Tardiphaga sp. vice304: one gene and its partner. The protein of the gene in region 1 interacts with the protein of each later gene in a pairwise test. Links are inferred from orthologs where the notes say so. Each region holds a gene or a part of one and is shown on either strand. Other genes may lie near its edges.

Region 1 (15,722 bases):
GCATCTTGGCCACCTCAAATGGATCCTGCACGAATTCTGCAAGGCGTTCTTCGAGGTCGACAATATCAACATGCGGTTCCGGCCGTCGTTCTTCCCGTTCACCGAGCCGTCGCTGGAAGTCGACATCCAGTGCCGCCGCGGCAATGGCGAGATCCGCTTCGGCGAAGGCGAGGACTGGCTGGAGATTCTCGGCTGCGGCATGGTGCATCCCAACGTGCTGCGCGCCTGCAACATCGATCCCGATGTGTACCAGGGCTTCGCCTGGGGCATGGGCATCGACCGCATCGCGATGCTGAAATACGGCATCGGCGATCTCCGTCAATTGTTCGAGGGCGACGTGCGCTTCCTCAATCACTACGGCTTCAAGCCGCTGGAAATGCCGACGCTGGCCGGAGGATTAAGCTCGTGAAATTCTCCCTTTCCTGGCTGAAAGAACATCTCGACACCGACGAGTCGCTCGAGACGCTCGCCGACAAGCTCACCATGATCGGGCTCGAGGTCGAGCACATCGCGGACACTGCGAAGCTGTTGCAGCCGTTCACGATCGCCGAGATCGTCGAGGCCGTGCAGCATCCCAATGCGGACCGGCTGCGCGTCTGCACCGTCAATGTCGGCGAGGCCTCGCCATTGCAGATCGTCTGCGGGGCGCCGAATGCGCGCGCGGGATTGAAGACCGTGCTCGCCCGCCCCGGCACGTTCATTCCGGGCAAGGACTTCACCATCGGCCTCGGCAATATCCGCGGCGTCGAGAGCCAGGGCATGCTGTGCTCGGCCGGCGAGCTCGGACTGCCCGACGCCATCGACGGCATCATCGAGCTGCCGGCTGACGCGCCGGTCGGCAAAGCCTATGCCCACTGGGCGAAGCTCGGCGACCCCGTGATCGAGATCAATCTCACGCCGAACCGGCAGGACTGCACCGGCGTGTTCGGCATCGCGCGCGATCTTGCCGCCGCCGACATGGGCAAGTTCAAGAATCCCGCGATCAACCCGATCAAGGGCGAATTCCCCTGCCCGGTGAAGGTCACCGTCGAAGACGCGACGTTGTGCCCGGGCTTCGCGATGCGCCTCGTGCGCGGCGTCAAGAACGGCCCGTCGCCGGAATGGCTGCAAAAGCGCCTGACCTCGATCGGGCTGCGCCCGATCAACGCGCTGGTCGACATCACCAACTTCCTCACCTTCGATCGCGCCCGTCCGCTGCACGTGTTCGATGCCGCCAAGGTGCATGGCGACATCGTGGTGCGCCGCGCCCGCGACGGCGAGACTTTGCTGGCGCTGGACGGCAAGACCTACAGACTCGACGACAAGGCCTGCGTCATCGCCGACGACAACGGCGTGGAATCGCTGGCCGGCATCATGGGCGGCGAGGCCTCCGGCTGCGACGAAGGCACCACCGACGTGCTGATCGAATCCGCACTGTGGAACGAGATCAACATCGCGCAGACCGGTCGTCGGCTCGGCATCAATTCGGATGCGCGCTATCGCTTCGAGCGCGGCGTCGATCCGGCCTTCATGCTGCCCGGCCTCGAACTGGCGACGAAGCTGGTGATGGAATTGTGCGGCGGCACGCCGTCGGAGAACATCGTCATCGGCAAGGCTTTCGCCGATGACCGCGTGATCGATTTCCCGGTCGCCGAGGTCAAGCGGCTCGCCGCGATCGACGTGCCTCCGGCCGAGATGCGCCGCATCCTCGGCCATCTCGGCTTCATGATGGCCGGCAGCGGCCCCGTCGTGAAAGTGGCGATTCCGCCGTGGCGTTCCGATGTCACGGGGAAGGCCGACATCGTCGAGGAGATCATGCGGGTTCACGGCGTCGACAAGGTGCCGATGACGCCGTTCCCGCGCGGCGACGCGCCGCGCAAACCGATCCTGACCCAGATCCAGCTCCGCACCCGCCGCGCCAAGCGCGCCCTCGCCGCGCGCGGCATGGTCGAGGCTGTGACGTGGTCGTTCATCTCGAAGCCGCACGCCGAATTGTTCGGCGGCGGCGCGCCCGAGCTGGCGCTGGCCAATCCGATTGCGGCTGATCTCTCCGACATGCGGCCGAGCCTGCTGCCGGGTCTCGTGCGCGCCGCGCAGGCCAATGCCGATCGCGGCTTCTCGGATCTCGCGCTGTTCGAAGTCGGCCAGGTGTTCAAGGGCGACCGCCCGCAGGACCAGTTTGTCGCCGCCGCCGGCCTGCGCCATGGCATGGCGTCCTCGAAGGGCATGGGCCGGCACTGGTCCGGCGCCGTCACCGCCGACGCGCTCGACGCCAAGGCCGATGCCTTCGCCGTGCTGGCCGCCGCCGGCGCGCCGATGCAGGCGCTGCAGATCGTCTCCGGCGGGCCGTCGTGGCTGCATCCCGGCCGCTCCGGCACCATTCAGATCGGCCCGCAGAACATTCTCGGATATTTCGGCGAATTGCATCCGCGTGCCGCGGAAGCGCTCGGCGCCGACGGCCCGCTGCTGACCTTCGAAGTGATCCTCGACCGCATCCCCGACGCCAAGCAGAAGGCGACGCGCGCCAAGCCGGTGCTGGAATTGTCCGCGTTCCAGCCGGTGTCGCGCGACTTCGCCTTCATCGTCGATCGCAGCGTGAAGTCGGGCGATCTCGTCCGCGCCGCGCAGAATGTCGACAAGAAGCTGATCTCGGGCGTCACGGTGTTCGACGTCTATGAGGGCAAGGGCATCGACGACGGCAAGAAATCGGTCGCGATCGCGGTCACCATGCAGCCGCGCGAGAAGACGCTGACCGATGTCGAGATCGAGGCGGCGGCGGCGAAGATCGTGGCGGAAGTGACGAAGAAGACGGGTGGAACGTTGCGGGGATGATGGCCACTCTTGGCCTTGCCTCCTATTCCACCGGCTCGCTTCTCCTCGTCGTCATCACCGCCTTTGTCGCGGGGCTTGCCCGCGGCTTCTCCGGCTTCGGCTCGGCGCTGATCTTCATGCCGATTGCCAGCAAAATGATGGGCGCGCAGGTTGCGGCACCCCTGCTGCTGCTGATCGATTTCCTCACTACGCTGACGCTGATCCCGAATGCCTGGCGCCGCGCCGACCGGCACGACGTCGGCATCATCTCGCTCGGCGCGCTGGTCGGCGTGCCGCTCGGCACGATGATGCTGGCGTGGGGCGATCCGCTCACGATCCGCTGGATCATCGTCACGCTGATCGGCCTGATGCTGGCGCTTCTGGCCTGCGGCTGGCGCTTTCCCGGCAAGCCCACGCCGGCAGCGACGATCGGCGTCGGCAGCATCGCCGGCTTCTTCGGCGGACTGGCGCAACTCGGCGGCCCGCCGGTGGTGATGTACTGGCTGCGCGACGCCGCCGTGGCTGCGGTCACCCGCGCCAACATCATCCTGTATTTCTTCATTGCGGACCTGCTGATCATCGTCAGCTATTCGATCGGCGGGCTGTGGACCACGGCGATCCTCGGCCTCGCGGTGATCACCGGACCGGTATTCGCGCTCGGCCTGTGGCTCGGCTCGAAGCTGTTCGGCAAAGCCAGCGACGAAACCTTCCGCCGCATCTGCTATGTGCTGGTCGTGGTATCGGCGCTGATCAGCCTGCCGCTGTTCGATGGGATGTTTCGATAGACTTCGTCTACCGCCATACCTGCGGAATCATCCCCTCACTGTCATTCCGGGGCGCGTGCGGCGGTAGCCGAACGCGAACCCGGAATCCCGAAATGTTCATCGTCCCATGTCGAGGTTCCGGGTTCGCTCGCGCTGGTGCGCTCGCGCCCCGGAATGACAGTGTGGGGCCTAATTCCGCTTCGTCCGCGCCTTCTTCTCCGGTTCGGCCGGCTTCACCGGCGCCAGCTTCGCCAGCGCGGCATCGGCGGCGCGTTCGCCGCTTTCCCAGGCGCCGTCGACAGTGCCCCACAGCGTCTCATGCGTGGCCTCGCCGGCGATGAACAGATTGCCCATCGGCTCGATCAGGACGCGCCGCGACTCCTGACCGCCGGGGACCGCCGCCGACATCGCGCCCTGGATCAGGGGCTGCGCGTTCCAGTTGGTCGCGGTCGACTTCTTCACCGCGTTCTTGATATCACTGCCGAACAGTTTGGTCAGCCACTCCACCGCGAACGCCACCATCGCAGGCTCACCCTGCGCCGCCAGCCCGCGACCGAAGGCGCCCGCGACATCGACCGTGCAGAGCGAGGTGCCGCCGATATTGGCGAACAGCGCAGCGGTGCGGGCGTCGCTGCTTTGCTCGATCATCAGCTCGTCGCGGCCAAGGCCGAGCGGATTGCCGGAAAATTGCAGCGCGATCCGGTCATAGCTGCCGAGACTGAGTTTCGCCGCGGCATCGAGCTGCCGCTTCGGCAGGTCCGGCGTGAATTTGATCGCACCCGACGCCAGCACGTTGGAGGACACCGTGACGATGACGCCGCGCGCGGCGATCCGGCCCATCGGTGTCTCGACGCCGATGTCGCGCCCGCTCCAGATCACCCGCGTCGCCGGCGTCGACAACGCCACCGGGACGCTTTCGCCGAGTTTGAGCATCAAGGCGCCCAGCCCCTGGCGGCTGGCGACATCGATGGCGCGGTCCTGCGCGCGAAACTGGTCGAGCGCGGAGAGGTCTTTCAGATCCTTGCCGGTGGCATAGGCGCCGAGAATGAAATCGATCGTGCCTGACCAGTCGCCGAGATCCTTCGGCAGCACCGCGGCGCAGGACATGTCGCCACGGCGGGCGCCCTCATCGATCGCGCGATTGGCGCGCACCAGGGTTGCCAGCAGGTTCTCTGTCTCGCCGGCGCGCGCATTGCGGCGGCCGATCCGCAGCTTCTGGCTCGGCGGCGCGGGTGCCACATCGATGCCGGCCGGCCGTGCCAGCCGGACCAGCGCATTGCTATCCGGCGTATGCAGCCAGCGCGCGCCGCGATCGAACGGCGCCTCGAAGCTGGAGGCGTCGGTCAGGCAGCGCCCGCCGATCTGGCCGGCGGCTTCCAGCACGATCACACGGCGACCCGCCGCCATCACCCGCCTAGCTGCGGCAATGCCGGCGGCGCCCGCGCCGATCACCACGATATCGGCCTCGCGCGGAAGCGTCGCAGCCCGCGCCCTAGCGCCGAACAACGGCAGCAGCGTCAATGCCGCCGACGCCGACAGCAGATCGCGGCGGGAAATTGTCATGGCATGGTTTCCGAAACTTTGCGGGACGCAAGAACATCTGGCGAACTTGCCGTATCCCGCTAGGGGTGCGCAACTCTCATGGTGAATCAGGTGTAAGCAATGCCACGAAGGCATGAACCAATTTGAAATGGCTGGCGCGCAGGATCATGTCAGAAGCGGTCGGGACGAGCCGCAGGGGGTAAGCATCATGGGCGTCGTGCTCGATACGGTCGGACAATGGATCGCGGCCTATCTGCAAAAGGAAGTGCCGGGCTACGAGCCGTTCACGCCGAGCGATCCGGAGCGGTTGCGCGACGTCATCCTGGAAGGTGACGTGCTGCTGGTGGAGGGCAACAACCGGGTTTCCGGCATCATCAAATATCTCACGCAGTCGACCTGGTCGCATGCCGCGCTCTATGTCGGGCCGATCGACGGCGCCACCGAGCCCGACGGCGAACCGCATGTGCTGATCGAGGCCAATATCGGCGAGGGCGTGACCTCGGCGCCCTTGTCGAAATATTTTCCGTATCACACGCGGCTGTGCCGCCCGGTCGGGCTGTCGTTCGAAGACCGCCACACCGTCTGCCGCTATGCCATCAACCGGATCGGCTTCGGCTACGACACGAAAAATATTGTAGACCTGATGCGCTTCCTGATCCCGCTGCCGGTGCCGCAGCGCTGGCGGCGGCGCATGATCGCGTTCGGCTCCGGCGATCCGACCAAGATCATCTGCTCGGCATTGATCGCGCAAGCATTCGACGCGGTGCGCTATCCGATCCTGCCGAAGATCACGCAGGCCGGCAGCCGGCAGGCACGCCGCGAGATCCTGCATATCCGCGATTCCTCGCTGTATATGCCACGCGATTTCGACATCTCGCCGTATTTCGAGGTGGTCAAGCCGACCATCGCGCTCGGCTTCGACTACACCGCCCTGCACTGGGCCGACAAGCAGAAGCCGCTCCGGGAGGTAGCGGACGCCTTCGGTCCATTTCCCGGCACGGAAACACCATCGCCGCCGCTCGTTCCTGAAGCGACTGACGCGCAAGCGGCGGTTGTTGGCGAAGGGGTGAGTCTGTCGCCGAGGATCAGGCTGGTGGCTTAAACACTGTCGTCCCGGACAAGTGAGCGAAGCGAGCGCAGATCCGGGACCCATACGCTCCGAGTCTGCTGCCGCCCCGGAACGGCGCCCCAGCGATTCATGACGACAGCGTGTATGGATCCCGGCTCGCGCTCGCAAGGGCTCGCTTGACCGGGACGACAGGTGGAGAGGTTGAAACTTTGATTACGACTTCACCGCGCCTGCCGTCAGCCCGCCGACCATGTAGCGACGGAACGCGTAGTACATCGCGGCCGGCGGCAGCGCGTAGATCAGGCCCGTGGTCATCAGCAATTCCCACGGCGAATCATCCGCCGCCAGGAAATTGCCCAGCGCCACCGGCAGCGTGATCTCGGTATCCTTCGACAACAGCAGGAAGGCATAGAGGTACTCGTTCCAGGCCAGCAGCACGGCATAGGTGCCGATTGCCACCAGCGACGGCAGCATCAAGGGCAGGTAGACTAGCCGGAACAATTGCATCGGCGTGGCGCCGTCCATGATCGCGGCCTCGTCGAGTTCGACCGGCAATTTGTCGGACGCCTGCTTGAGCACCCAAATCGCATAGGGCGAGGCGATCGTCACCATCGCGAAAATCAGCGACCAGTGGTTGTTGAGCAGGCCGTAATTGCCCATGGTGCGGTACATCGGCACGGCGAGGAATGCCGCCGGGATGAAATACGTAAACAGCGCGAGGTTCATCACGGTGCGGCCGCCGGGCACGCGCAGCCGCGAGATCGCGAACGCCGCGCAGGTGGCGATGAACAGGGTCAGCGCGCCGACCGCCAGCGCGATCACTGTCGAATTCCAGAACTGCGCCCAGAAATCCCGCAGAAAATAATGCTGCTGGCGAAACACGATGCCGAAATTATGTAGCGTCGGATGGTCCGGCCACAGCTTCCCGGCGAAGGCATCCTGCTTCGGGGAGATCGCGAACAGCACGAGATGATAGATCGGCAGCAGCGTCCAGATCAGCACCGGCAAGCCGATCAGCAGCAGTTTTGCTTCATTGCCGACGTCACGCAGCGAGAAGGACTTCATCATCGCGCAGGTCTTTTCATCGTGAAAGCCGTTTCATCATGAAATACACCAGCGGCAGAACCAGCGGCAGCGCGCAGACAATCGCGGCCATCGACAGATCGAGCTGGTCGAGGCGGAGATAGCGGATGCCCAGCGTCGCCAGCACATGGGTGAGGTCGGCGGGGCCGCCGCCGGTGAGGAGATAGACGCTGTTGAAATCCCCCAGCGTCCAGATCATCGAGAGCAGCGTGCAGGTCATATACAGCGTTCGCATCGCGGGCCAGGTGACGAAGCGGAATTTCTGCCAGCCGGAGGCGCCATCGACCTCGGCGGCCTCGAACTGGTCCTGCGGAATCGCCAGCCGTCCGGTCATCAGGATCAGCGTCCAGAACGGCAGCGACTTCCAGATATGCATGCCGATCGCCATCGTCAGCGCGATCGCGGGATCGTTGAGCCAGTTCGGCCCGTCCTCGCCGGTGAGCTTGAAGATCAGGTGATTGACCACGCCCCATTCCGGATTGAACATGAAGCGCACCGACAGGATGGTGGGGATCGACGGCACCGCCCACGGCAGGATGAACAGCACCGACAGCCAGCGGATCCAGGCGCGCTGCTGGATGAAGAAGCCGGACAGCGCCAGCGCGATCAGCATTTTCAGATTGATGCCGACGATCAGGAAGATCAGCGTGTTGACCGCGGCGCGCGCGAAGATCGGGTCGTTATACAGCGCGACATAGCTCGCCGGATGCCGCGCCAGCCACAGCCCGTAGCTGACGGGATAGACGACGAAGGCCGCGAACACGAGAATATACGGCGCCAGCAGCGCCAACCCCCAGACCTGCGTCGTCGTGAGCCGTGACGTCCACGGCCGTTGCGGGGTGGCTTCGGGAGACGAGAGCGTGATGGCGGTCATGGCTTGCCTATCGTCGTTTCGGCCGACCCCAATCTGTCATTCCGGGGCGCAAGCGCCGCGAGGCGATTGCTAACCCGGAATCCCGAGGTGAGAGGAACAGAGATAGAGCCGTTCAAGGTTCCGGGTTCGCTCGCAGCTCGCGCTGCTCTCGCCCCGGAACGACAGCGACTGCTACCCTGCCACCTGCTTGATCCTGGCGATCAGCTCGTCCACCGCCTTGTCTACCGGCACCTTCTCCGAGACCACGCGGTTCATCGCCTTGGCCCAGACGTTCTCGTTGTTCAGGATCGTGAACTTGTAGTTCTTCACGAAATCGAACGTCGAGGTACCCGCGGTGAACTGGTTGTAGACCGCCTTGCGGTGGCGGTCGGCCTGCCAAAACGGGCTGGCCTGGCCGGCGATCGTCACCGGAAACCAGCGGCCCAGCGCGCCTTCGACATAGGGCTGCAGATTTTCCTCCTGCAGCAGGAATTTGACGAATTCCTTGGCCTGCGGCTTGTTCTTCGAGGCGCTGAAGATCATGCCGGTCTTGACGTCGGAGCGATATTTGATCGGCGTGCCGTCCGGCTTGGCGGGAAACGACGCCGTGATGATGTTCTCCTCATAGGCCTTCTTGCCGGCGGCGCGCTGCTCGGGCGTCAATGCCTGGTTCTGCGAATCCTCGAACCATTTTCCGGCGATCGAGATGGTGAAGTTGTGCGTCATCAGGATCGTCTTGTTGTGGAAGGCGACGTTGTTGTCGGGGTCCTTCCACGTCGTCGAGGACGGCGGCGAGCAGCCCTTGATGTAGGTGTCGGTGTAGTCCTTCAGCGCGCCGATCAGACCTTCGCGGACCTTGGGATCGTCGACCAGGAGCTTGCCGTCATCGTCCACGAGCTTGACGTTGTAGGCGTCCATGAAGGTGTAGAAACTCTGGAAAGAGTCGGTCGACTCCACGCCCATCGGCTGGCCGACGCCATAGGCGCGCGAGCCCGACGCCTTGCGATAGGCCGGCTGCACCTTGTCGCACCAGAACGACCAGTAGCCCTTCCAGTCGGTCGGGATGTCGCTTGGCTTGAAGCCGGCCTGCTCCAAGAGGTCGCCCCAGATCTGCACATGCATCGACTGCTGCTTCAGCGGAAAGCCGTAATAGGCCTTCTTCTTGGTGACGTCGTTGTAGAGCAATGCAGTCTCGACGGTGTTCGGCGCGAAGGCCTGCTTCATCGGCGCGAGAATGTCGGTGAGGTCTTCCAGCTTGCCCTCGAAGGCCCATTTTCCGGACGCCTGCACGTCGTAGGTGTCGGCATAGGCGACATCGGGCGGGGTGCCGGAATCCAGTGCCGCGACCGTCTTCGGGATCATGTCCTGGATGGCGTATTGCGACAGCTCGACCTTGATGCCGGTCTTGGCCTCGAATTTCTTGATCGCCGCAATCAACGAATCGTCTTCGGAACGGTAGAAACCCTTGCTGAACCAGACGGTGATCTTGTCCTCCGCGAAGGCGGGTGCCGCGGCATGCAGCAGGCCGACGGCGGCAACGGCCAATGCTAGCGGACGCGTGAACCTGAGTACCACGATGTTTTCTCCCCTGACGTTTCATTTTTTGTCAGACTACTGCAATCGCGCGCGCCGTCCACATAACTCGTTGCTGCGCTGCGAGCGGCGGCCCTTGCCGAAGCCGCGCGCTATCGCTAGTTCTGCAGAGATATCAACGCCGAGGATACCCCATGCTGACCGCCGCCACCCGCGCGCTTTCACAAATCCTGTCGCCGCCGATGCGCAGCATCCTGTGGAAGTCGATCGGGCTGGCGCTCGTGTTGATCGTCGTGCTGGGCATCGGCCTGCAGCGGGCGCTGAGCTGGCTGGCCACCTCCGGCGAGATCTGGGCCGAGTCGATGCTCGGGCCGGGCTTCCACGCCACGCTCGATGTACTCGCCTGGATGCTGTCGATCGCCGCCGGATTGGGCGTGCTGGCCGGCGCGATCTTCCTGATGCCGGCGATCACCTCGCTGGTCGCCAGCCTGTTCGTCGACGACATCGCCGAGATCGTCGAGCGCGAGCACTATCCGGCGGAGCACCCCGGCGCGGCGCTGCCGTTCGGCATCGCGCTGACCGAAGGCGTCAAGACGGCGCTCCTGACCATCGTGGTCTACCTGGTCGCGCTGCCGTTCGTCTTCCTCGCCGGCGCCGGCTTCGTGGTGTTCTACCTTGCCACCGCCTGGCTGCTCGGCCGCGAATATTTCGAACTCGCCGCGATGCGGTTTCGCACGCCGGCCGAAGCCAAACTGATGCGCCAGGCCAACGGCATGACGGTGTTCATCGGCGGGCTGATCATCGCCGCCTTCGTCTCGATTCCGATCGTCAACCTCGCCACGCCGTTGTTCGGCATGGCCTTCATGGTGCATCTGCACAAGAGACTGAGCGGACCGCGGCCCGAGCTGATCGAGCCGACACGACGCGCGCGGATGCCGGTGAGCTAGGATCGGACCCCACCGCCGTCATTGCGAGGAGCCCTTGCAACGAAGCAATCCAGTTCTTTCGGCGCGTGCGGCCTTCTGGATTGCCGCGTCGCTTCGCTCCTCGCAATGACGTTGATAGGACGGCGCGTCACGCCTGCACCGTCTTCTCCGGCCAGCGGCACAGATCGTTGATCAGGCACAATTCGCAGCGCGGCTTGCGCGCCAGGCAAGTGTAGCGCCCGTGCAGAATCAGCCAATGATGCGCGTGCATCATGAACTCGTCGGGAATCACGCGCATCAGCGCGAGCTCGACGTCCAGCACGTTCTTGCCCGGCGCCAAATTGGTGCGATTGCCGACGCGAAACACATGCGTATCCACCGCCATCGTATGCTCGCCGAACGCCATGTTGAGCACGACGTTGGCGGTCTTCCGCCCGGCGCCCGGCAGAGACTCCAGCTCGGCACGCGTGCGCGGCACCACGCCGCCGAATTCGGCGATCAGCTTTGCCGACAGCGCGATGACGTTCTTTGCCTTAGTGCGGTACAGGCCGATCGTCCTGATGTAGTTGCGGACCTCCTCCTCGCCGAGCTCCAGCATCTTCTGCGGCGTGTCGGCGATGGCGAACAGCGCGCGCGTCGCTCTGTTGACGCCGGCGTCGGTGGCCTGCGCCGACAGCACCACGGCAACCAGCAGCGTGAACGGGTTGACGTGCTCCAGCTCGCCCTTCGGCTCCGGATTGGCCTCCTGGAACCGGGAGAATGCCTCATGTACCTCTGCGGCCGACCAGGGCTTCAGCTTTTTGGGCTTTTTGGCCGGTGCTGGTTTCGGCAGCGATTTGCCGGCAGACTTCGCCGGCAGCTTGCGGATGATTTTTGCCATCAACGGGGTATACTGACAGGCCATGACATCGGGCAACGATTTTGACGCCGAGGCCGAACCGGAATTGTTCTCGGCACTGCTCCGTCCGCACCGCGCATTGAGCCGCACCGGCTTTTTCGTGCTGATGGGCTTCGTCTGCACGGTCTCCTTCGCCGCCGGGCTGACGTTCCTGATGATGGGCGCCTGGCCCGTGCTCGGCTTCTTCGGCCTCGATGCGCTGGCGATCTGGTGGGCGTTCCGCGTCAATTACCGCCGCGGCGACGCCACCGAGGAGATCACCGTCACGCCGTCCGAAATCCGGGTACGGCGGGTCAGCCATCGCGGCCATGTCGTGCAATGGGTGCTCAATCCGCTGTGGGTGCAGCTCGAACAGATCAGCCACCCGGAATTCGGCATCGAGCAACTGTTTCTGGTCTCGAAGGGTCGCCGCATTTCCATTGCGCGGTTTCTCGGCGCCGAGGAAAAGGCGAGCTTCGTCAAAGCTTTGCTCGCGGGGCTACAGGCCGCCAAACGGGGCCCGACGTATAATCCCGTCGCATGAGCGGGAATCGGAAATCGGGTGGTTCACGGGCAACGCCGGGGCTACATCCGACGCATGATGAACCCCGCCAGCACCATGCTCATGACTGAGCCGCAGCCGACCCGGCCGGGCGCGCAGGACGCAGCCCTGCGCGACTACGACAGCGTGCGACGCGCGATCGGGTTCATCTCCGAGCACTGGCGCGCGCAGCCGGCGATCGAATCCGTCGCCGAGGCCGCCTCGGTCACGCCGGACGAGTTGCATCACCTGTTCCGGCGCTGGGCCGGCCTGACGCCAAAGGCCTTCATGCAGGCGCTGACGCTGGATCACGCCAAAAGCCTGCTGCGCAATTCCGCCAGCGTGCTCGATGCCGCGCTGGATTCCGGCCTGTCCGGGCCGGGCCGGCTGCACGATTTGTTCGTGACCCATGAGGCGATGTCGCCCGGCGAATGGAAGACCGGCGGCGCCGGCATGGAGTTGCACTACGGCTTCCACCCCTCGCCGTTCGGCACCGCCATCGTGATCGCCAGCGCGCGCGGCCTGGCTGGCCTCGCTTTCTCCGATCCCGGCGAAGAAAAGCCGGCATTCGAGGACATGGCGCGGCGCTGGCCGCGCGCGACCCTGATCGCCGACCAGTCCGGCACGGCGGCGATGGCACGGCGCATCTTCGACGCCAGACTATGGAAGCCGGAGCAGCCGCTGCGGGTGCTCTTGATCGGTACCGATTTCGAGGTCCGGGTGTGGGAGACGCTCTTGAAGATCCCGATGGGCCGCGCCGTCTGCTATTCGGACATCGCGAGCAAGATCGACAGCCCGAAGGCCTCGCGCGCCGTGGGTGCTGCGGTCGGCAAGAACCCGATTTCCTTCGTGGTGCCGTGCCACCGCGCGCTCGGGAAATCCGGCGCGCTGACCGGGTATCACTGGGGCATCACCCGCAAGCAGGCGATGATCGGCTGGGAGGCGGGGCAGGTGGGGGCGGGATGATGTCGCCACAATCCAACCGCCGTCATCCTGAGGTGCTCGCCGATTTCGGCGAGCCTCGAAGGATGCGGCCACGGGCGACGGCAGTTGCGACCATCCTTCGAGGCCGCCACGTACCGGCTTCGCCGGTTCGTGACGGCACCTCAGGATGACGGCAGAGTTTTTTAGCCCGCCAGATCCAGCTTCGACGCGACCGTCGAATCCGCGTTGAGCCGGTAGATGATCGGCACGCCGGTCGCGAGTTCGCGGGCCAGGATGCCTTCCGGCGACAGCTTCTCCAGCACCATGATCAGCGCGCGCAGCGAATTGCCGTGCGCCGCGACCAAAGTCCGTTCGCCGCGCAGCACGCAGGGCAGGATTTCCTGAACGTAGTACGGCAGCGTGCGGGCCAGGGTGTCCTTCAGGCTTTCGCCGCCGGGCGGCGGCACGTCGTAGGAACGGCGCCAAATGTGCACCTGTTCCTCGCCCCACTTTTCGCGGGCGTCGTCTTTGTTGAGGCCAGAGAGATCGCCGTAGTCGCGCTCGTTGAGCGCGAGATTGCGCGTGATCGACAGGCCGGTCTGGCCCATCTCTTCCAGCGCGAGATCGAGCGTGTGCTGCGCGCGCGACAGCGCCGAGGTGAAAGCGACATCGAACACCAGCCCCTGCGCCTTCAGCTTCTGCCCGGCGGCCTTGGCCTCAGCGATGCCCTTCTCGGTGAGACCGGGGTCCTTCCAGCCGGTGAACAAGTTCTTCAGATTCCATTCGCTCTGGCCGTGACGGACGAGCACGAGAAGACGGTCGTTCATTCCAAATTCCGTTTCTTGTTAGAGGTCGCCAGCCCAAGACATCGCCAAGACATCGCCTAGAGATCACCTAGAGATCGCCGAGTCCGAGCACGTCGGCCATCGAATAGTGACCGGGGTTCTTGCCGTGCGCCCACATCGCGGCCTTGAGCGCGCCGTGCGCGAAGATCATGCGATCCTCGGCCTTGTGCGAGATCTCGAGACGCTCATAGGGGCCAGCGAAGATCACGGTGTGGTCGCCGGTGACGGTGCCGCCGCGCAACGATGCAAAGCCGATATCGCCGGTCTCGCGCGCGCCGGTGATGCCGTCGCGGCCGCGCGCGGAATGTTCGTCGAGCACGATGCCGCGGCCGGCCGCGGCAGCTTCGCCGAGCATGAAGGCGGTGCCCGACGGCGCGTCGATCTTGGCCTTGTGGTGCATTTCGAGGATTTCGATATCGAAGCCGTCGCCGAGCGACTGCGCCATGCGCTTCACCAAAGCGGCCATCAGGTTGACGCCGAGGCTCATATTGCCGGCCTGTACCACGATCGCCTGCTTGGTCACGCTCTTGATCACCGCATCGTCCGACGCCGACAGGCCGGTGGTGCCGATCACATGGACGATGCCGCGCTGGGCGGCGATGGCGACATTGGCGATGGTCGCGGCGGGCACGGTGAAATCGAGGATGCCATCGGCCTCCTTCGACATCGTCCACAGATCGCCCGACAGCTTGACGCCATTGGCCGGCAGGCCGGCCAGCATGCCGCAATCCTGCCCGAGCAGTTCGGACGTCGGCGCTTCCAGCGCGCCCACGACCACCGCGCCGTCGGTTTCGGAAATCGCGCGGATCAGAGCGCGCCCCATCCGCCCGCCGGCGCCTGCCACGATCAATCGCATATCGGTCATGTCATGCCTTTCAAGCTGTAGGGGCGATATAACGTTGCAACGCCCCTGCGGCAACCGCTCGTCGCCGTCGTGGTTACGGCTGTGCGCCGTCATAGCCTTCGATGATCACCATCTCGCCTTCGGAATGCGGGCTGCGCATCGCCACCAGGCGCTGGTATTCCGGGGAATTGTAGCAGGCCAGCGCGGTCGCGTAGTCCTTGAATTCCAGCACCACGTTGCGCGAACGCGACGAACCCTCGCGCGCCTCGTGCTGCCCGCCGCGCACGAGGAATTTGGCGCCGAACTGGTGAAACACCGCGCCGTTCTGCGCGACGTAGTCCTTGTAGCCATCCATGTTGTGCACATCGATGCGCGCGATCCAGTAGCCCTTGGCCATCATTATCCCCCTGTGTTGTTAACCGAGCGCCGCCGTGATCTCCGCCACGATTGCTTCTGCTGCCGCCTTCGGATCGGCCGCGGCCATCACCGGTCGGCCGACGACGAGATAGTCCGAGCCTTCCTGGATCGCGCGGGTCGGTGTCATGATGCGCTTCTGGTCGCCGGTGTCGGAACCCGCCGGCCGGATGCCGGGGGTGACCAGGCACATTTCCGGCGCGATGATCTTGCGCAAATTAGCCGCCTCTTCGGCCGAGCAGACGATGCCGTCAACCCCGAGCGCCTGCGCCTGCTGGGCTCGGACCTCGACCAGATCGCGGACGCCGAGCTGATAGCCGGCCGCCTTGAGGTCGTCATTGTCGTAGGAGGTCAGCACAGTGACCGCGAGGATCTTCATGGCGGTGCCGCGGCTGGCCTCGACCGCCGCCTGCATGGTCTGCGGATAGGCATGCACGGTGAGAAATGTCGCTCCGAGCTTCGCCACGCTTGTGACGCCGCTGCCCACGGTATTGCCGATGTCGTGCAGCTTGAGGTCGGCGAAGACTTTCTTGCCGGCGTCGGCGAGCTTGCGGATCAGCGGAAGGCCGCCGACGTAACCCAGCTGGTAGCCGATCTTGTAAAACGTCACGGCATCGCCGAGCCGGGCAATCATCGCCTCGGCGGCGTCCACATCGGGCAGATCCAGCGCGACGATCAGGCGGTCGCGCGGATCACTGACTTGGATCGTCATCTCGT
Region 2 (15,539 bases), 3.1 Mb from region 1 along the record:
CTCATCCCCACCGCCGAAGTCCCGCTGACCAACCTCGTCCGCGAATCCATTCTCGACGAAAAAGAACTGCCGCTGCGCATGACCGCGCTGACCCAGTGCTTCCGCGCCGAGGCCGGCGCCGCCGGACGCGATACGCGCGGCATGATCCGGCAGCACCAGTTCACCAAGGTCGAACTGGTCTCGATCACCACGCCGGACAAGTCGAGCGAAGAGCACGAGCGCATGCTGTCCTGCGCCGAGGAAGTGCTGCGCCGGCTCGACCTGCATTACCGCGTGATGACGTTGTGCACCGGCGACATGGGCTTCGCCTCGCAAAAGACCTACGACATCGAAGTATGGATGCCCGGGCAGGGCGAGGGCGGCGCCTATCGCGAGATCTCGTCGTGCTCGGTGTGCGGCGACTTTCAGGCCCGCCGCATGGACGCGCGCTACCGCGCTGCCGACGGCAGACCGCGCTTCGTCCACACGCTGAACGGCTCCGGCACCGCGGTCGGCCGCGCGCTCATTGCCGTGATGGAAACCTACCAGCAGGAAGACGGCTCGATCGTCGTCCCCGACGTGCTGCAGCCCTATATGGGCGGACTCAAAGTAATTGGAAAAGGCATCTGAGCGCATGCGAATTCTCTGCACCAATGACGACGGCATTCACGCGCCCGGCCTGAAGATCCTCGAACAGATCGCCAAGGAACTGTCCGACGACGTCTGGGTGGTGGCCCCCGAGATGGACCAGTCCGGCGTCTCGCATTCGCTGTCGCTGAACGATCCGCTGCGGCTGCGCGAGATCGGCCCGCGGCACTTTGCGGTGCGGGGCACGCCTACCGATTGCGTCATCATGGGCGCGCGCCACATCCTCTTGGACAAGCAGCCCGACCTGGTGCTGTCCGGCGTCAACAAGGGCCGCAACGTCGCCGAGGACGTGGTCTATTCCGGCACCATCGCTGGCGCCCTGGAAGGCACCATTCTCGGCTTTCCCTCGGTCGCGCTGTCGCAGGAATTTTCCATGGAAACCCGCCACGCGCCGCTGTGGGATACCGCGCTGAAATTCGGGCCCGACGTGTTGCGCAAGGTGATTGCGGCCGGCGTGCCGAAGAACACGGTGATCAACGTCAACTTCCCGGCCTGCGCGGCCGATGACGTGCAGGGCGTCCGCGTCACGCGGCAGGGCAAGCGCAACCAGGGTTTCCTGCGCGTCGATGAGCGCAAGGATGGCCGCGGCAATCCGTATTTCTGGATCGGCTTCGAGCGCATCGCGGTGGTCGACATGCCGGCGGAAGGCACCGACCTGGCCGCGCTCGCGGCGAAGTACGTCTCTGTCACGCCGCTGCGGCTCGACCGTACGGACGAGGCCTTTTCCGAAGCGCTGACGGCGGCGATGAAGTAGGGCTGCTACGGCGTTTGCGGCGCATCCTTCGAGCCCGTCGCTTCGCGACGGCGCCTCAGGATGACGGCGGAGTTTGTTGCGACGGGTCTCGTCTTGCTGTCCCGCCCGCCGCCGTCATCCTGAGGTGCTCGCCCGCAGGGCGAGCCTCGAAGGATGGATGTTCAGCTAAACCGCCACGCCCTTCAGCGTATCCGCCAGCACCTGCGCCAGCGTTTCCATCTGGAACGGCTTCTGCAAGGTCGGGCGGTCGCGGAATTCTTCTGGCAGGCCCTGCGCGCCGTAACCGGTGGCGAAGATGAAGGGACGGCCGCGCGACTGCAGCACCTCGGCGACGGGTGAAATCACCTTGCCGTTGACGTTGACGTCGAGGATCGCGATGTCGAACTCGGTCGAGCCGGCCAGGCGAATGGCCTCGTTGATCTCGCCGGCCTCGGCCGCCACGCTGTAGCCGAGCTCCTCGAGCATGTCGGCAACCATCATCCGGATCATTACCTCGTCCTCGACGAGGAAAACTGATCCGCCCGGCGGTTTGGTGGCAGTCATGGCCGGCTTCCTTACTTGATTATCGAATCAAAATAGCAGATCGCAGTTCCGAAGCCAGCCGCCGGCGGGGGCGCCTTGCGAGAACGGCTGCCTGGCTCGGATCCGCCCGGAACCATGGGCAATGGAGGCCCTTCGCAAGATAACACCCCGTTACGGCTTCGGACAGCGAAACGGAAGAATAAATCGTGAACTGGCTTACCGTGTTCTGAAGAATTGCGTCAATCTATCTGCGCTAGGTTGCGCGCTCGAATTTGCGTTGCGTGAGGCTGCCATGATCACCGTCGGACATCCGCCCGAACAAATGATGTTCCAGCTCAGCCTGCGGCGGCGCGGCATCAGTGACCGGAGCGTGTTGCGGGCCATGGAGGCCGTGCCGCGCGACCAGTTCGTCGCCGCCACCGACCGGGAACACGCTTGGCAGGACACCGCTCTGGCGATCGCCTGCGGCCAGACCATCAGTCAGCCCTTCGTGGTCGCCTACATGACCGAACAGTTGCAGGCGCAGCCGGAACACCGCGTGCTGGAAATCGGCACCGGCTCGGGCTACCAGGCCGCGATCCTGTCGAAGCTCGCCCGCGACGTGCTGAGCATCGAGCGGTACCGAACCCTGGCGGATTCCGCCCGCGCCCGGCTGGAGCGCCTCGACCTGCACAATGTCGAAGTCATGCTGGGCGACGGCTATGCGGTGCCGGCCAGTGTCGGCTCGTTCGACCGCATCATCGTGACGGCTGCGATGGAGGAGGTGCCCGACGCGCTGCTCGGCCGGCTCGAGCCGGAAGGCATCTTGATCGCACCGGTCGGCCCGCAGGCCGGCGTGCAGACGTTGATCCGCTATCGCAAGACCGGCGACTTGTATGAGCGCAGGGCCCTGGTCGATGTGCGCTTTGTACCGGCGTTGAAGGGCGTTGCGCGCGAGATGTGAAAAAGTTCAGCGCACCGCCGGCTTCCTGCCCGCAGGGTTAAAGGCTTGGTAATACCGACAGTGTTTACTCAAAAGAGTGATTTTTTGTTGCGTATGAGTGAGTAACCCATGTCCAGCGTTGTCGAGTTGCTTTGCTCCCGCCGGGCCCCGCAGGTCGCGGTGCTGGCGCTGATGTCGATCGGTTTTGCCGGCTGCAGCGCCGACATGCAGACGCGGTTGTCGCAGAATCCCTCTTTTGAGCCCGGCCAGTCGCGCGGTTTTGGCTGGCAGGGTGATACCACCGGTTCGGTATCGCAGCCGCGTCAGCAGGCACAGCCGCCGGCGCCGCGCGAGATGCCGCAGTACCAGCGCCCGGCCTACAACCCGCCGCCGACCTATCAATCCTCCGCGCTGCCGCCGCCGATCGCGGCGCCGCAGTCCTATCCGTCCACCCCCGTCGCATCCGCCCAGCCGGTGACCGGCGGCGGCCGCGGGATGGGCTCCTACACGCCGCCTGCCGCGCCGATCGAGACCACGGCCTCGGTCGCGCCGCGCTCGGTGGCGGCGACCAATGGCCAGGCCCGCGACGGCGGTACCAAGATCATCGTCGGCACCTCCGATACGCTGGAGACGCTGGCGCGTCGCTACAACGTGTCGTCGGCTGCGATCCTGCAGGCCAATGGCTACAAGGGGCCGCGCGCGCTGTCGCCGGGCCAGAGCCTGGTGATTCCACGTCAGGGCACTCCGGCCGTGGCCGCCGTGCCCGCCGCTCCGGCGCGTCCGGTGGCGATCGCCGCTGCCGCGCCCGCACCGGCCGCCGCTTCGGTTCACTTCGTCAATCGCGGCGATACGTTGATGAGCATTTCCCGTCGCACCAATGTGCCGGTCGCCGATCTGGCCCGCGCCAATGGCCTGGCGCCGAATGCCGGCCTGAAGCTCGGCAGCAAGATCACGGTGCCCGCCGCTACCCGGGTTGCTGGCGCACCGCCGGCGCCGCTCGGCGCGACGGCTCCTGCCGCCGTGGCCGCAGCCCCCGCCGGCACGGTGGTGTCCGCGCCCGCGACCCGCGTCGCCACCAATGAACCCGTGCAGAAGGCCCGTCTCGCCCAGACCTCCACGACCCCCGAGGAAGTCGCCGCACCGGAATCCCCGGTCAAGGCGGCGGATGCCACCGGCGCGCTGCCGACCTTCCGCTGGCCGGTGCGCGGCCGTGTCGTCACCGCCTACGGCGCCAAGACCAACGGCAAGGCCAATGATGGCATCAACGTCGCGGTGCCCGAGGGCACGCCCGTGAAGGCCGCCGAAGACGGCGTCGTCGCTTACTCCGGCAACGAACTGAAGGGCTATGGCAATCTGGTTCTGGTTCGCCATTCCAACGGCTATGTCACCGCCTACGCCCATGCCAGCGAGCTGATGGTCAAGCGCGGCGAAACCATCAAGCGCGGCCAGGTGATCGCCAAGTCCGGCCAGTCCGGCGAAGTGAGCTCGCCGCAGCTCCACTTCGAGATCCGCAAGGGCTCCTCGCCGGTCGATCCGAACCAGTTCCTCAGCGGTGGCTAGGCAAGCTGAACTATACAACGCAAAATGCCCGGCTCACGCCCGGCATTTTTTGTAGCCCGGATGATAATCCGGGGCCGGCTCGTCCACGTCCATACTGTTCCCGGATTGCGTCAGCGCGCCGTGCTACGCACGGCTCGCTGACTTCATCCAGGCTACAAGTTACTTCCCCGCCAGCCGCACGCCCATCCGGCCGGCCAGTTCCTGCGTGAACTGCCAGGCGACGCGGCCGGAGCGCGAGCCGCGCGTCGTCGACCATTCCAGCGCCTCGCGCTGCAATTCGTCGGCATCGAGCTTGATGCCAAAATGGCTGCAATAGCCGCGCACCATGTCGAGATATTCGTCCTGGCTGCATTTGTGGAAGCCGAGCCACAGCCCGAAGCGGTCCGACAGCGAGACCTTCTCTTCGACCGCCTCGCCGGGATTGATCGCTGTGGAGCGTTCGTTCTCGACCATCTCGCGCGCCAGCAGATGGCGGCGGTTCGAGGTCGCATACAGGATGACATTGTCCGGCCGGCCCTCGATACCACCCTCCAGCACCGCCTTCAGCGATTTGTAGGAGGCGTCGTTGCCGTCGAACGACAGGTCGTCGCAGAACACGATGAAGTAGAAGTCCGAGGCGCGGATCTGCGCCATCAAGGCCGGCAGGCTTTCGATGTCCTCGCGGTGGATCTCGACCAGCTTGAGCCGGCCATCGACGCCCTTCATGGCGTTGACGCGGGCATGTGCGGCCTTGACCAGCGAGGACTTGCCCATGCCGCGCGCGCCCCACAACAGCGCGTTGTTGGCGGGCAGGCCGGTGGCGAAGCGTTCGGTGTTCTCGATCAGCATGTCGCGCATCCGGTCGATGCCGTGCAGCAGGCCGATGTCGACGCGGCTGACCTTCGGCACCGGGGCAAGGCGGCCGTCGGGGTGCCAGACGAAGGCGTCGGCACGCTTCAGCGAATCGGCATTGTCGAATTTGGGGGAGGCAGCGGCCATGCCGGCGGCGATCGCTTCCAGCGCCCGGGCGATACGCTCGTCCATCGCCGGCGCTTTGGCGGCACGGGGACGTTTTGCCGCGGCGGCCTTGCGGGCCGGGGCAGGACGCTTCGGAGAGGGCTTGGCAACCCGGCGTGGGGCGGTTTTAGCGGGTTTTTTGGACATTTTGGTCCTTCCTGTCGGGGCACCCATAACGAGCCCGGCGGCCCGCCGCAAGCGCTTCAAATGTGAGGCAAATCAGCGCCGGGCGACGTTGCAATTGGGGCCGCGGTGGTTATAGTCCGCGCGAATTTGCCAAACTGGCCGAACGCCGCTGCGTCGCCGGTTTTTCCCATGTTTTCAGGTTTTCACGAGGAATACCCCGATGTTCATTACCCCTGCGTTTGCCCAGGCTGCAGCCGCCGGTGGCGATACCGGTTCGATGCTGATGTCGCTGCTGCCGTTCGCGCTGATCTTCGTGATCATGTATTTCCTGATTCTGCGCCCGCAGCAGAAGAAGGTGAAGGACCACGCCGAGCTGGTGAAGAACATCCGCCGCGGCGATACCATCGTCACCTCCGGCGGTATGGTCGGTAAGGTCACCAAGGTCGTCGACGACGAGCAGATCGAGTTCGAGATTTCCGACGGCGTCCGCGTCCGCCAGATGCGGACCATGATCGCCGGCGTCCGCACCAAGGGCGAGCCGGCCAAGGACAAGGCCGAGAAGGCCGACATCAAGGCCGTCAAGGACGACAGCACCGCGAGCTGATGCGTTCCAGCGAGCTAACGCTGCGCGCGTCGCCATCTCACCGAATCTGACGGGTCAACTCGATGTTGTATTTCACGCGGTGGAAGGCGCTGGCGGTCATTCTCACGGCGCTGGCGGTCTGCCTGTGCGCGGTTCCGAACTTCTTTCCGGAGTCCCAGGTCAAGACCTGGCCGAAATGGGCGCAACGCCATCTGGTGCTCGGGCTCGATCTGCAGGGCGGCTCGCATATCCTGCTCGAGGTCGATTCCAATTCGGTCAAGAAGGACAAGCTCGATCAGGTTCGCGATGATACCCGCCGCACGCTGCGCGAAGCCCGCATCGTCTATACCGGCCTGAGCGCGCGTAATGATTCCGTCGAAGTCCGCATCACCAAGGAAAACGAAGTCCAGACCGCGCTGACCAAGCTGCGCGAGCTGTCGCAGCCGCTCGGCGGCCTGCTGGGCTCCAACGGCCAGCGCAGCCTCGAAGTGTCCGACGCCGGCGGCGGCCTGATCCGGCTGACCGTGCCGCCCGCCGCGATCGCCGACCGCGTCCGCCAGTCGGTCGAACAGTCGATCCAGATCGTCGAGCGCCGCGTCAACGAGCTCGGCACCGTCGAGCCCCTGATCCAGCGCCAGGGCGCCGATCGTATCCTGGTTCAGGTCCCCGGCCTGCAGGATCCGACCCGGCTGAAAGAACTGCTCGGCAAGACCGCGAAGCTCGATTTCCGCATGGTCGATTCCAACATACCGGCCGATCAGGCGCAGGGCAGGGTGCCGCCGGATTACGACCTGTTGATGAGTTCGCAGTCGCCGAAGGTGCCCTATGTCGTCAAGAAGGAGGTGCTGGTGTCCGGCGCCGATCTCGTCGACGCGCAGCCCGGCTTCGACCAGCGCTCCAACGAGCCGATCGTGTCGTTCCGCTTCAACTCATCCGGCGCGCGCAAGTTTTCCGACGCGACCGTGAAGAACGTCGGCCAGCCCTTCGCCATCGTGCTCGACAACGAGGTAGTGTCGGCTCCCGTCATTCGCGAACCGATCACCGGCGGCTCCGGCCAGATCTCCGGCTCGTTCACCGTGCAGCAGGCCAACGACCTCTCGATCCTGCTGCGCGCGGGCGCGCTGCCGGCGCCGCTCACCATCATCGAGGAGCGCACCGTCGGTCCCGGCCTCGGCGCCGACTCGATCGCCAAAGGCGAACTCGCGGCCTATGTAGGCTCTATCCTCGTCATCATCTTCATGCTGCTGACCTATCGTTTGTTCGGCCTGTTCGCCAACATCGCGGTGGCCATCAATGTCGCGATGATTTTTGGCGTGCTGTCTTTGCTGAATGCGACGCTGACCTTGCCCGGCATCGCCGGCATCGTGCTGACCGTCGGCATCGCGGTGGATTCCAACGTGCTGATCTATGAGCGCATCCGCGAGGAACTGCGCGGCGGCCGCACCGCGATCTCGGCGATCGACGCCGGCTTCAAGCGCGCGCTGTCGACCATTCTGGATTCCAACATCACCACCTTCATCGCCGCCGCGGTGCTGTTCTACATCGGAACCGGTCCGGTGCGCGGCTTCGCCGTGACGCTCGGCATCGGCATCCTCACCACGGTCTTTACTGCCTTCACCGTCACCCGCCTGATTGTGGCGACCTGGGTGCGATGGAAGCGGCCGACCAGCGTGCCGATTTGAGATTGCGGAGCTCGCTGTGACACAAATGGTTCTTTACGGCCTTGGGGCCCTCATCGTCGTTCTCAGCATCGTCGCTGCGATGGACTGGTTGCCGGCTTTGCGTATCGTCCCTGACGATACCAAGTTCGACTTCACGCGCTTTCGCCGGATCTCGTTTCCGATCTCGGCGCTGCTGTCGATCCTCGCCATCGTGCTGTTCTTCACGCACGGGCTGAACTTCGGCATCGACTTCAAGGGCGGCACGCTGCTGGAAGTGCAGGCCAAGTCCGGCACCGCCGACATCCCGGCGATGCGCTCCACGCTGGCTGCGCTCAACCTCGGCGAAGTGCAGATCCAACAATTCGGCGGCCCCGCCGACGTGCTGATCCGCGTCGCCGAGCAGCCCGGCGGCGACGCCGCGCAGCAGCAAGCGGTGCAGAAGCTGCGCGCCGCCTTCGGCGACAGCGTCGAATACCGCCGCGTCGAAGTCGTCGGCCCGCGTGTTTCCAGCGAATTGCTGGCCTATGGCATGCTCGGCCTGATGGTCGCGATCCTCGGCATTCTCGTCTATCTCTGGTTCCGCTTCGAATGGCAGTTCGCGCTCGGCGCGATGATCGCTAACGTCCACGACATCGTGCTGACGATCGGCTTCATGTCGATCAGTCAGGTCGAGTTCGATCTCACCTCGATTGCGGCGCTGCTGACGATTCTCGGCTATTCGCTGAACGACACCGTCGTCATCTATGACCGTATCCGTGAAATGCTGCGGCGCTACAAGAAGATGCCGATGCCCGACCTGCTCAACGAGTCGATCAATTCGACGCTGTCGCGCTCGATCATCACCCACGTCACGGTGACGCTGGCGCTGCTGGCTCTGCTGCTGTTCGGCGGCAACGCGATCCACTCGTTCACGGCCGTGATGATGTTCGGCGTCGTGCTGGTCGGCACCTACACCTCGATCTTCATCGCGGCGCCGATCCTGATCTATCTCGGCGTCGGTGAAAAGCGTGACACCGCGCCGGACACTCCGAAGAAGAAGTAGCCATGCCGGTCCCGCCCGAAGCGCCGCATCTGCCGCGATCTGCCGCGATCGACGGCTATGGCCGGGGCGGGTTCGAGTTCGACACCATGTCGCATGTTGGCTCGCTGCTGTGCCTGCCGGATGCGATCTGGGCATGGGGGGTGACCCGAGCGACCGACATCGACCGCGCCTCGCTGAAGCGCGTGTTCGAGAATGCAGCCTCCATCGACACGCTGATCATCGGCACCGGCAACGAGGTGTGGATCGTGCCGCGCGACCTGCGCGAGGCGCTGCGCAACGTCCATGTCGTGATCGACGCGATGCAGACCGGACCTGCGATCCGCACCTATAATGTGATGATGGGCGAGCGCCGCCGCGTTGCCGCGGCTTTGATCGCGGTGCCATGAGCGCCGACAGCGATTCCGCCGCGTTCTGCGCGCAACTGGTGCGCAGCCAGGATTTCGAACGATACGCCGCGACCTTGTTCGTGCTGGCCGAACACCGCCGTTCATTGCTGGCGCTGTACGCCTTCAACGCGGAAGTGTCCCGGATTCATGAACATGTCAGCCAGCCCCTGCCGGGCGAGATCCGGCTGCAATGGTGGACCGACATGCTGGCCGGCGCCGGCCATGGCGACGTCGAGAGCAACCCGGTTGCCGCCGAACTGCTGCTGGCGATCCGCGCTCATGAATTGCCTGTCGATCGGCTCACGAAGCTTGTCCAAGCCCATGTGTTCGATCTCTACAACGATCCCATGCCAGACCTTGCGGTGCTGGAGAGCCACATCAACGACACGTCATCGACGCTGCTGGCGCTGGAGGCGCGCATTCTCGGGCACCATTCGGACGCCATCGAGCAGGCCGCCGACCATGGTGGCCTGGCGCAGGGCGTGGTCCGGCTGATCGCCACGTTGCCCTATGATTCCGCACGACGGCTGATGTTCATCCCGCAAGACATGCTGATCCGGAACGGCGGCAGCGCCGAGGAAGTCTATGCCGGAAAACTCACGCCGCCGATCCGCGCCACGCTGGACCAGTTGATCTCAGGCGCGCAGGCGCAACTGGCCACGGCGATGGCGCTGTTGCCGGCGATGCCGGCCGAGGCGCGCCGCGCCTTCCTGCCGCTGGCGCTGGTGGCGCGCGATCTCAAGCGGGTCAGCGTCGCCGGGCACGATCCGTTCGTGCTGAACGTGCCGTCGCGGCTGCGCACGCTGTGGACGTTGTGGCGGGCGTCGCTGTCGAAGGTGTTTTCGTAAGTCTCGACGGTTTACTAATCTATCCGCCGTCATTGCGAGGAGCGAAGCGACGAAGCAATCCAGCTCTCGCCGAGCTTGCCGCTCTGGATTGCCGCGTCGCTTCGCTAAGGGGAAAGCCATAGGCTTTCCTTGACCTCGCAATGACGGCTGATAGGTCTTAGCTTACGCCGTCGGCGTCTCGAAATTGAACCGGTCGCGCAGGTTCTTCCGCGATTCCAGGATGCCTTTCAGGAACATCCGATCCGCGTCCGAGGTCATCAACGGCTCGATCAGGTCGAGCTGGTTCATTGCCACCAGTTGCAGGATCTCGGTGCGGATATTTCCCGCCGCATCGCGCGGCAGCGCGGACACCACCTGCAGATGCTCCGGCGGCTTCGGGCCTTTGGCGGATACCAGCGACGCCTGCAGCGGCGCCTCCAGTGCGACATCGTCGGCCTCGACGAAGGCATACAGCCCGACGCCACTGCGGCGATCGGCGAAGGCCACGATCGACACGTCGCGTACCGCGGGATGGCGGCGGATCAGCTCGGCGAGCGGCGGGGCGTCGTTGACCAGGCGGCGGCCGCCGCCTTCACGGTCGGTGAAGTTGAAGATGCCGCGCGTGATGCCGCGATAGACCTTCTTGCCGGTCATCAGCCAGATCCGTGCGAAGCCGGATTTCTTCGCCAGAACCTTCTTCTCGCTCGGCGTCAGCAACTCCGGCGCGTAGGAGCGCTTGTGCTTCAAGAGATGGCGCAGGTCCTCATAGGCGGCGATGCGGAACAGCCGGGAGCGCGACTTGAAGCAGACCGCGAGCTGGAAGTCGGTGACATAGGCCAGGCCATCGGTGCCGCGCAGCCAGTTCTGTTCTTTCGCCAGATCATTGTGGCAGACGCCCATACGGTGCAGCTTGCGCAGCGCGAGTTTCGCGGATTTGAAATAGCGCGCGTCGCCATAGGGCTTGGCGAGATGCAGCGCGACGCCGTCGATGAAGCCCCGCACCAGCGCCTGCTCGCCGGCCCACAGCAATTCCGGTCCGACACGGAGATCGCGGGCCAGCGTCAGCGCGCGGCGCTCGCGCGTGAACAGATGCTGGGCGACGACATAGGACCACCACGGCACCTGGTCGAGCCGGCGCAGCACCGCGTCGACCTCGCTGCCGTTGGCGCGGTAGCGTCCGCGCTCGACGGTCGAGAACACGTCGCGCTTTAGCAGCACGCCTTCGGTCCAGTGGGCGGACAGCGCGGCGGCGTCCTGTTTCGGCAAACTCATGACTCGGTCCTGAATGTGATGCGCGCGTTACGCGGCGGCAGCGCGGGCGGGCAGGTGGGCGGCTATCCAGCCGTCCATGTCGGCCAGGGCGCGCGCGCTCATCGCCTGCTTCTTGGCGACGGTCTTCTCGTTGCCGCGCAATCTGCCGCCTTCGGCGTTTCGGGTCGGCGCCTGCGCCAGCGGCGGGAACAGGCCGAAATTGATGTTCATCGGCTGGAACGAGCGCGGACCGGCATCGATGGTCTCGATATGGCCGCCGGTGATGTGGCCGAGCAGCGAACCCAGCGCCGTGGTCGGCGGCGGTGGTGCGAGCGAGGTGCCGCGCGCTTCGGCCGCAGCATAGAGCCCGGCAATCAGCCCGACGCTGGCGGATTCGACATAGCCTTCGCAGCCGGTCATCTGGCCGGCAAAGCGCAGCCGCGGCAGCGCACGCAGCCGCAGCGTCTCATCGAGCAGCTTTGGCGAATTCAGGAAGGTGTTAAGATGCAGGCCGCCGAGCCGCGCGAACTCCGCGTTCTGCAGGCCGGGAATCATCCGCAGCACGTCCATCTGCGCGCCGTATTTCAGCTTGGTCTGGAATCCGACGATGTTGTAGAGCGTGCCGAGCTTGTTGTCCTGGCGCAGCTGCACGATGGCATAGGCCTTCACGGTGGGGTCGCGCGGATTGGTCAGGCCGACCGGCTTCATCGGGCCGTGGCGCAGCGTCTCGCGGCCGCGCTCCGCCATCACCTCGATCGGCAGGCAGCCGTCGAAATAGGGCGTATTCTTTTCCCATTCCTTGAAGTCGGTCTTTTCGCCGGACAACAGCGCGTCGATGAAGGCTTCGTACTGGTCGCGGGTCATTGGGCAATTAATGTAGTCGGCGCCGGTGCCGCCGGGCCCGACCTTGTCGTAGCGCGACTGGAACCAGGCGGTTTCCATGTCGATGGAATCCTTGTGGACGATCGGTGCAATCGCATCGAAGAACGCCAGCGCGTCCTGATCGGTGACGCCGCGAATCGCCTCGGCCAATGGTGCGGAGGTCAGCGGGCCCGTGGCGATGATGACGTTGCCCCACTCGGCGGGCGGCAGGCCGTCGATCTCGGTGCGGTCGATGGTGATGAGGGGATGTTCGGTGAGCGCACGGGTGACGGCGTCGGAAAAGGCGTTGCGGTCCACCGCCAGCGCGCCGCCGGCGGGCACCTGGTTGGCGTCGGCACAGCTCATGATCAGCGAGCCAAGCCGGCGCATTTCAGCGTGCAGCAGGCCGACCGCATTGTTCAGTGCGTCGTCGGAGCGGAATGAATTCGAACAGACCAGTTCGGCCAGACCCTGCGTGAGGTGGGCCTCGGTCATCCGGTGCGGCCGCATCTCGTGCAGCACGACGCGAATGCCGGCGTTGGCGACCTGCCACGCCGCTTCAGAACCGGCAAGGCCGGCGCCAATGATGTGAACGTGGTCGCTATGGTTCAGGGCTGTTGTCATGGCCCCGCATGTAGCGCGTTTTGCCGCGAAGTGGAATCCGCTTCGTCACCGGCAAGGGGGTTGTCCGTATCCTTGATGGCTTCACGAGAGCGTCCGCAATAAGCGGGCGCTGGTCGTGAGGCATCAAAGCGGCGGATTAGCCCTGGTAGGCGCCGGAAGCGACGCGCCGAATTTCGGAACGGTCGAGACCGATGTCGGACAGTTCACGATCGCTGAGTTGCGACAGCTCGGCCACGTTGCGCTGATAGTCACGAAACGCCTGGATCATACGGATGAAAGAAACGAGCATCTTGCTCTCCTGCAGTGTGGCGGTTCATCTCTTGAACCACCGTCGTCGTTGAAATGAATATAGATGATCATCCGCTGTTTAGCAGTCGGAATGTTGCGGTGCAGCTAGGCGTATGTTGCATAGCTCGCGCAAGGGATGATTAACCTATTGGCGCAGTGCCCGGAGTATGACGCTTCGCTGCGCAAAAAAATAACATCGGCTGGAAAAGCCGAGTTAGTTAGTCGATTAAATGATCGTGTCGTTGAAAGAGCCGCGAATCCGGCGGCGCCGCCGCTTCGAATTGGGGCGCGCGGCGCCTCCTGTTGCCGGCGGAAGGCAAACGAAATCGGAACTCTGCTACGATGAGATATGCGAAATTCACATGGTCAATTTAAAATGATTCTCAATTCAGTTTATCTGCCAGGCGGCCAAACCTAATTATCGTCGCGGCGCCACTGGAACAGCGACACCGGGAAATCCGCCGCCGAACGCTTGATCTTCACGCGCGGCGGGATCACCGGCGCCTCGGGATTTCGCTCGACCACCTTGCGGTACAGATGCCAGGTGGCGTGGCCGAGCAGCGGCACCACCACCGCCAGCCCGAGGAACAGCGGCAGCGAGCCCAGCACCAGCAGCACCGCGACGATCATCCCCCACATCGCCATCGTCGCCGGATTGGCCGCCACCGCGCGTAGCGACGTGGTGATGGCGTCAGCAACGCTGGCGTGGCGATCGAGCATCAACGGAAACGACACGACACTGACGCACAGCGCCGCCAGCGCAAACAGGAAGCCGGTGCCGCAGCCGAGCGCGATCAGCGTCCAGCCCTGCGGGGTCGTCAACACCTGCGAGACGAAGTCCGGGATCCCCGATGCCGGCGCATGGCCGAAGGTCGCGACATAGATCGCCTGCGCGGTCGCGATCCAGGTCACGAACAGCACCAGCAACATCGCGCCCAGGCCCAGCATGGCGCCGAACGAGGGGGAGCGCAGCACGTCGAGCGCATGGCCGGCGGAGGGCGTGTCGCCGATCTCGCGGCGGCGGCTGAGTTCGTAGAGGCCGAGGGCGGCGAACGGACCGATCAGCGCAAAGCCGGCAGCGAGCGGAAACAGCAGCGGCAGGATCGAATAGCCGAGCACGGCGCGCGCCAGCACCAGGCCGACCAGCGGATAGATCAGGCACAGCATGATGGCGTGGCTGGGCACCGCCTTGAAATCCTCCCAGCCGAGCCGCAGGGCGTCGATCAGGTCGGCCGAGGTGAGGCGGTGGATGGCGGGACCGATGGCGTCCGCGTGGCGTCGGGCATATTGGGTGGCATTGCCGGGATAGGGTTGGACCATGACGTGACTCCCTGTGCGCGCCCTCGTTGCGGGGCCGCTGTCGGATTCGTCACGATCAAACCAGACGCGAGAGCAAGGTTTGCCGCGACCTGTGCGGGAAGCCTACGCCAATCTGCAGCCGACGCCGCTCACGCTTCAGTGAGCGCGGCCGACCGCGCTGCAGCAATACCTTGCCGTCACAGCGACGCAACGCAGGCGTCGCATTGGCAGGCGACGATAGTAGCGCTAAAATCACTGCAGGTCGGCGATTGGCCGACCGGCCGGGAACCATCCGCCACGCAAGTTCTTCAATTAGTCCATTAAGTCTACTGGGAGCGACAATATGAGCATTTTCGGAAAAATCATGGGCGCCATCTTCGGCACCAGTGCCAGCGCGACGCCGGGCTCCACGCCAGCCACGAACTCCGCGCCGGCTCCCGGTTCGGCCCCTGCGGGCGCCGCGCCCGGACCTGGGTCGGCTGACAGCGTCGATGTCGCCGCCATCCTCGACAAGGCCGTCGCCGCCAAGGGTGAGAAGCTGGAATGGAAGACCTCGATCGTCGACCTGATGAAGGCGCTCGACATCGATTCCAGCCTCACCGCGCGCAAGGAGCTCGCCAAGGAGCTCGGCTACACTGGGGACACCAATGATTCCGCGACGATGAACATCTGGCTGCACAAGCAGATGATGGCCAAGCTTGCCGCCAATGGCGGCAAGCTGCCGGCTGATATCAAGCACTAAGCCTGGTTGCACGATTGCCGAAAGGCCCGCGCTCGCGCGGGCCTTTTTCGTGATAGGAACCATCAAGCCATAAAAATACGGAGGACGACCATGGACCGCATCGACCGCAGGACGATTCTGACCACCGGGACGCTGGCACTGGCGGGTGTTGCCGCCGCACAAGGCTCATCCGCCCACGCTCAGGCCGGGCCGAAAAGCATTTTTGCTGTCGATGCCGTCACCATTCCGATCGTCGGGGAGAGCGACGTGTTTCCGGTGCGCCGGATCTATTGCATCGGCCGCAACTATGCAGCGCATTCGCGCGAGATGGGATCGGACCCGACGCGCGAGCCGCCGTTCTTCTTCCAGAAGCCCACCGACGCCATCCAGAACGTCAAGGTCGGTGAGGTCGCCGATCATCCCTATCCCTCGTTGACCAAGAACTATCATTACGAAGTCGAGCTGGTGGCGGCGCTGAAATCCGGCGGC

Evidence for each region.
Region 2: the proteins of pheT (region 1) and secD interact in binary tests that used the Escherichia coli proteins (3 or more experiments, as listed by UniProt). The link is inferred for Tardiphaga sp. vice304 from one-to-one orthologs.

Annotation. Positions count from the first base shown.
Region 1 is NZ_CP041402.1:456,744-472,465, reverse strand. Bases 6-3,108 are described here. They hold pheT (phenylalanine--tRNA ligase subunit beta), read left to right. Parts: upstream 6-405; coding sequence 406-2,811; downstream 2,812-3,108. Other genes in these bases: FNL56_RS02145 (sulfite exporter TauE/SafE family protein), read left to right, coding at 2,808-3,108; pheS (phenylalanine--tRNA ligase subunit alpha), read left to right, coding at 6-409. Also shown: more of pheS, read left to right, coding at 1-5; more of FNL56_RS02145, read left to right, coding at 3,109-3,575; FNL56_RS02140 (flavin monoamine oxidase family protein), read right to left, coding at 3,744-5,117; FNL56_RS02135 (YiiX/YebB-like N1pC/P60 family cysteine hydrolase), read left to right, coding at 5,305-6,198; FNL56_RS02130 (carbohydrate ABC transporter permease), read right to left, coding at 6,379-7,230; FNL56_RS02125 (carbohydrate ABC transporter permease), read right to left, coding at 7,247-8,122; FNL56_RS02120 (ABC transporter substrate-binding protein), read right to left, coding at 8,294-9,676; FNL56_RS02115 (sulfate transporter family protein), read left to right, coding at 9,829-10,581; nth (endonuclease III), read right to left, coding at 10,709-11,440; FNL56_RS02105 (DUF2244 domain-containing protein), read left to right, coding at 11,463-11,981; FNL56_RS02100 (methylated-DNA--[protein]-cysteine S-methyltransferase), read left to right, coding at 12,057-12,944; FNL56_RS02095 (2,3-bisphosphoglycerate-dependent phosphoglycerate mutase), read right to left, coding at 13,106-13,729; dapB (4-hydroxy-tetrahydrodipicolinate reductase), read right to left, coding at 13,797-14,612; FNL56_RS02085 (DUF1330 domain-containing protein), read right to left, coding at 14,686-14,988; pyrF (orotidine-5'-phosphate decarboxylase), read right to left, coding at 15,007-15,717.
Region 2 is NZ_CP041402.1:3,604,670-3,620,208, reverse strand. What follows is about bases 5,565-8,472. They hold secD (protein translocase subunit SecD), read left to right. Parts: upstream 5,565-6,173; coding sequence 6,174-7,772; downstream 7,773-8,472. Other genes in these bases: secF (protein translocase subunit SecF), read left to right, coding at 7,798-8,472; yajC (preprotein translocase subunit YajC), read left to right, coding at 5,728-6,111. Also shown: 5'/3'-nucleotidase SurE, read left to right, coding at 614-1,381; FNL56_RS17170 (response regulator), read right to left, coding at 1,547-1,924; FNL56_RS17165 (protein-L-isoaspartate(D-aspartate) O-methyltransferase), read left to right, coding at 2,196-2,846; FNL56_RS17160 (LysM peptidoglycan-binding domain-containing M23 family metallopeptidase), read left to right, coding at 2,955-4,385; FNL56_RS17155 (ATP-binding protein), read right to left, coding at 4,545-5,528; more of secF, read left to right, coding at 8,473-8,793; FNL56_RS17135 (Mth938-like domain-containing protein), read left to right, coding at 8,796-9,179; FNL56_RS17130 (phytoene/squalene synthase family protein), read left to right, coding at 9,176-10,027; FNL56_RS17125 (serine/threonine protein kinase), read right to left, coding at 10,190-11,278; methylenetetrahydrofolate--tRNA-(uracil(54)-C(5))-methyltransferase (FADH(2)-oxidizing) TrmFO, read right to left, coding at 11,306-12,742; FNL56_RS17115 (DUF1127 domain-containing protein), read right to left, coding at 12,879-13,031; FNL56_RS17110 (DUF2189 domain-containing protein), read right to left, coding at 13,445-14,350; FNL56_RS17105 (DUF3597 domain-containing protein), read left to right, coding at 14,673-15,071; FNL56_RS17100 (fumarylacetoacetate hydrolase family protein), read left to right, coding at 15,162-15,539. UniProt on the Escherichia coli protein: Part of the Sec protein translocase complex. Interacts with the SecYEG preprotein conducting channel. SecDF uses the proton motive force (PMF) to complete protein translocation after the ATP-dependent function of SecA.